One region of the Comamonas sp. UBA7840 genome, then DNA from elsewhere that is predicted to be linked to it. Evidence: riboswitches for the same ligand, from Rfam matches in the RefSeq annotation. Region 1 holds a riboswitch; the other holds the start of a gene.
What was found. Region 1 has a riboswitch for thiamine pyrophosphate ahead of B3R00_RS16085 (purine-cytosine permease family protein). Riboswitches for the same ligand answer to the same signal wherever they lie in the genome.
Positions count from the first base shown of each region.

Region 1 (2,394 bases):
TTGACGTAAGCGCATCGCAAAATGTCGTGCCTGAGCGAAGGTGAAAGGGATGAAAACCAGCGACCTGAGTTAATCGCTTCACGTTCTTCGATAGTAAGAATCGGGTCGTCCATAGCCTGTCGTTTCTGTGACTGAAAACCGGTTCATTGTCGCGTCAGAGACCAGCGTATTGACCACTCAGCGCAGCACAACACGCACAAGTTGTCCAGAAAGTGACAGTCTTTGCTTTATCAGCACACAAACTCAAGGGTTTACCCTTAAGTTATTGATCACAAATAACTTATTTCCTGCAGGCAGTGCTCCTTGCAAGCGCAAGGCATAGGGTTTTTTTCGTCGAAATTTCCGCACTGCAGAACACAACCTCTGCTTTTTCTCCCTTCACCGCGCCTTCTCATCCCGCAGCCAGTCGCGCTTTGGCGCCGGCCGCAGCCAATGCCCTGCACCTGCGTGCGCTGACGCTAAGCGCACACCAAACAAAAGCGGCATTGCAAAGAAGCCATTTCTTTGCAATGCCGCTTATTTGATAGCTACTAGCGCTTGCTGCATAAGCGCTAGAGGAATATTTGACTCACATTATTATTTTTCAGCCATTTCACTGCTGGGCAGTGCGATCGGCAAACGCTGGCCGTTTACATCCACCACACAGCTGACATCCGCCCGTTGCACCGGTATGCCGAGAAAGACGTGCTCCCACCCCGGCTGGAGCGGGAAGTTCATGCTCTCATTGACCAGCTGGCGTTCATCCAGCAGCGCCTGCATATCACTTGCGTTCAATTCAATGCGCTGCGGATAGGCGTTGTCATGGCTCTTCCAATGGTCACGCACCATGGCGATCAGGGCTTCATACAGGTTTGGCATGGCGAGGAGTTTAGAGGCTTTGCCTGCGCAGCCAATGTATAGATACAGTTTCTCCTTGGCGCTCCAGTGCCTAAATGCCTTAGGCACACACCCTATGCTCCTTATTGCTACGCACCCTTACACACCCTGTGCATGCGCCCCCCGCTATACCACTGCCCCGCGCGCATTGCCCAAAGACAGCGCATACCAGCTTCTAGGGTGCTGCATTGCTAGCTTTTTGCATAGCCTGCATGCAAAATCGCGCCGCCACGTTCGTGGCAACTCGCTAGGGGTGCCCCTGCTGCCAAGCAGTGGGCTGAGAGAGTCCCTTTGAACCTGATTGAGATCATCCTCGCGCAGGGAAGCTGTTGGTTTAGGGCTGCTCCATGCATACGCTGCATGCGCTGGCATGCCTCTCACGGCCCCTGCTTCGTAGGCATACGGAGCATTGAATTGAATACCTCCTATTCGGCGTCTTCCAACCAAGCGCTGTCTCCCACCTCCCCCGCTGAGCGCGTCTTTGCCATGCATGACCACGCTGCGCTGTGGTTCAGCCTCGGCGTGGGCCTGCTGGTTATGCAAGTGGGCGCCTATTTGCTGCCTGCCCTGTCGCCACAGCAAGCGCTGCTGGCCATTGCGTGCGGCTCTTTGCTGGGCGCTGGCCTGCTGGGCTGGATGGCCAAGATTGCGTGTGACACCGGCCTGTCCAGCGCGGCGCTGATGACGCATGTGTACGGGCGCCAGTTTGCCAAGCTCCCGATCGTGCTCAATTTGGTACAGTTGATTGGCTGGGGCACGTTTGAGCTGGTGGTGATGCGCGACGCCAGCGTGGCCATTGGCCGCCAGGCAGGTGGCATGGCCGCCAGCTACTGGCCCATGGTGATGACCCTGGTGTGGGGCAGCGTGATCGCGCTGCTGATCAGCGGCTCCATGCTCAAACTGGTGCGCCAGTTGATTGCCCGCGTGGCCCTGCCGCTGGTGGTGCTGTCTTTGCTGTGGCTGACTTGGCACTTTGTCGGTTTGGCGTTGGAGCAAGGCTGGCAGAGCCTGTGGAGCCGTCCTGGCGAAGGTGGCATGGGTTGGCTGCCCGCCATGGACTTGGTGATTGCCATGCCCATTTCCTGGCTGCCCTTGGTGGCCGACTACGCGCGCCATGGCAAAGATGGCCGCAGTGCGATGCGCGGCACCTGGCTGGGCTTTGCCGTAGCGAATATGTGGTGCTATGGCTTGGGCGTGCTGGTGGCATTGACGCTGCCCAGCGCCGATCTGGTCACTGCGCTGCTGCTGGCACAAGGCGGGTTGATTGCCTTGACGCTGATCTTGATTGACGAAGTCGACAACGCCTACGGTGACACCTACTCCGGTGCCATGGCTGCACACAGTGTGGTGCCCAGCTGGAGTGTTCGCCGCTGGGGCCTACTGTTGACCGTGCTGTGCGTGCTGCTGGCCCTGGTGCTGCCCATGCACAGCATTGAGCCCTTCTTGCTAACGCTCAGCTCGGTGTTTGTGCCTTTGTTTGGCGTAATCCTGGGCCGTCTGGCATGGCAGCCTGCCGCG
Region 1 covers NZ_DLTI01000043.1:67,363-69,756, reverse strand. The annotation lists gene B3R00_RS16095 (Crp/Fnr family transcriptional regulator) at 1-113, opposite strand, end outside; gene B3R00_RS16090 (hypothetical protein) at 577-858, opposite strand; TPP riboswitch at 1,116-1,217, shown strand; gene B3R00_RS16085 (purine-cytosine permease family protein) at 1,291-2,394, shown strand, end outside.

Region 2 (2,394 bases), on a different contig from region 1:
GAGTTCGGCGAACTGGGCTTCGTCGTTGGCGTCCGAGGCACAGCCAGGGCGCAGGCCATCACCCAGGCTGAAAGACACGTCGTACTGCTTCATGATGTCGCAGATGTCCTCGAAGTGCTCGTACAGGAAGCTTTCGCGGTGGTGGGCCATGCACCACTTGGCCATGATGGAGCCGCCACGCGAGACGATGCCGGTGCGGCGCTGCGCCGTGAGGTGGATGTAGGCCAGGCGCACGCCAGCGTGGATGGTGAAGTAATCCACGCCCTGCTCGGCCTGTTCGACCAGGGTGTCGCGGAAGATCTCCCAGGTCAGGTCTTCGGCAATGCCGCCGACCTTCTCCAGCGCCTGATAGATGGGCACGGTGCCAATCGGCACAGGCGAGTTGCGCACGATCCAGTCGCGCGTGGTGTGGATGTTCTTGCCGGTGGACAGGTCCATGACGTTGTCCGCGCCCCAACGGATGGCCCAGACCAGCTTTTCCACCTCTTCCTCGATGCTCGAGGTCACGGCCGAATTGCCGATGTTGGCGTTGATCTTGACCTTGAAGTTGCGCCCAATGGCCATGGGCTCGATCTCGGGGTGGTTGATGTTGGCCGGGATGATGGCGCGGCCGCGGGCCACTTCGTCGCGCACGAATTCGGGCGTGATGATCTTGGGGATGGCGGCGCCCAGGCTGTTGCCGGCCAGGCGCAGTTCGCGGGCCGCGTCCTGCTGGTACTGCGCCATCCATTCACGGCGGCCGTTCTCGCGCAGGGCCACGTATTCCATCTCGGGCGTGATGATGCCGCGCTTGGCATAGTGCATCTGGGTCACGTTCTGGCCGGATTTGGCACGGCGCGGCTGGCGCTGCAGCGCGGCGGCCTCGGCGCGCAGCTGGGCCACGCGCGTGTCTTCCTCGCCACGCTTGCCGCCGTCGTCCAGCGCCACGCGCTGGCGGCCGACGTAGAACTCGCTGTCGCCGCGCGCTTCGATCCAGGCACCGCGCACGCTGGCCAGGCCCTGGCGCACGTCGATATGGGCGGTGGGGTCGGTGTAGGGGCCCGAGGTGTCGTAGACGCTGACCTGCTCACCATTGGTCAGCGCAATGTCGCGCACCGGCACGCGCAGATCGGGGTGGATGGCCCCGCTCAGGTAGCTTTTGGTGGATGCTGGAAATGGCTGGCGCGACTGGGCCAGCAGGTCGGCGAAACGGGCGGCATCGGGGGCGTTGCCGGCGGCGGGCGTAAAGATGGCATCGGGGGCGTTCATCGCGGTCTCCAAAAAGCGTGTGAAGTTCATCAAACGCTCCGTGGAGTGCTGGGCCGCTCTGATGGCGTGGGAGATGGCTGGCGCCACCGACCTTCGCCTGCACCTGGCTCCAGCCCTGGCATTGCTCCCACAATGCCTGACCGACTCCACCGAAATCCACCGATTCCGACCAAGGCTGACACGCCCTGTGTTCCATCCCCAAAAGACAAAACCCCAGTGCGCGAGGCGCCTGGGGTTTGCTGTGCCTGGGGATGGTGGGCACCTGCCTGGCCTTGCAAAAGCCCATGTGCCTGTCCATTCCTGGCCCTGCTTCAGGGTCCCGCTCTTCTTCCGCCGGTATGAACCGGATCAAGTTCGTCGGGTTCGCTGGCCACTGTTTTCACAGCGGTTCGCATCTCAGCGCTTTCGCACACCCCGGAGCAGCCGTGAGTATAGGCGCATCTGCGCCGGCGCAGGACACCGGGCAAACGCCTAGGCTTTCAGCATCAAAACCGACACCAGCGCTTGTCAGACATACGCTGGCAGCTATCAATACTGAAAATCAGACCACGATGGCACTGGCCGAGCCGACCTGCTTGCGCAGCTCGAACTTCTGGATCTTGCCCGTGCTGGTCTTCGGCAGTTCGCCAAACACCACAGCGCGCGGCACCTTGTAGCCGGCCAAATGCTGCTTGCAGTGGGTGACGATGTCCTGCTCCGTCACCTGCGCGCCGGGCTTGATTTCCAAGAACGCACACGGTGTTTCACCCCATTTCTCATCGGGCTTGGCCACCACGGCAGCCGCCAGCACAGCAGGATGGCGGTAGAGCACATCCTCGACTTCAATCGAAGAAATGTTTTCCCCGCCAGAGATGATGATGTCCTTGCTGCGGTCCTTGATCTGGATGTAGCCGTCGGGGTACTGCACGGCCAGGTCGCCGCTATGGAACCAGCCGCCGCGGAAGGCATCGTCCGTGGCGCTGGGGTTCTTGAGGTAGCCCTTCATGGCGATGTTGCCGCGGAACATGATCTCGCCCATGGTCTCGCCATCCAGGGGCACGGGCTGCAGGGTCTCGGGGTCCATGACCCGCACTTCGCGCTGCAGGTGGTAGCGCACGCCCTGGCGGGCATTGAGGCGGGCACGCTCGCCAATGTCGAGCTGGTCCC
Region 2 covers NZ_DLTI01000027.1:116,112-118,505, reverse strand. The annotation lists gene thiC (phosphomethylpyrimidine synthase ThiC) at 1-1,248, opposite strand, end outside; TPP riboswitch at 1,557-1,675, opposite strand; gene B3R00_RS11095 (acyl-CoA synthetase) at 1,790-2,394, opposite strand, start outside.
Region 2: linked by a shared signal. The riboswitch ahead of thiC (phosphomethylpyrimidine synthase ThiC) and the one ahead of B3R00_RS16085 (purine-cytosine permease family protein) in region 1 are both predicted to bind thiamine pyrophosphate.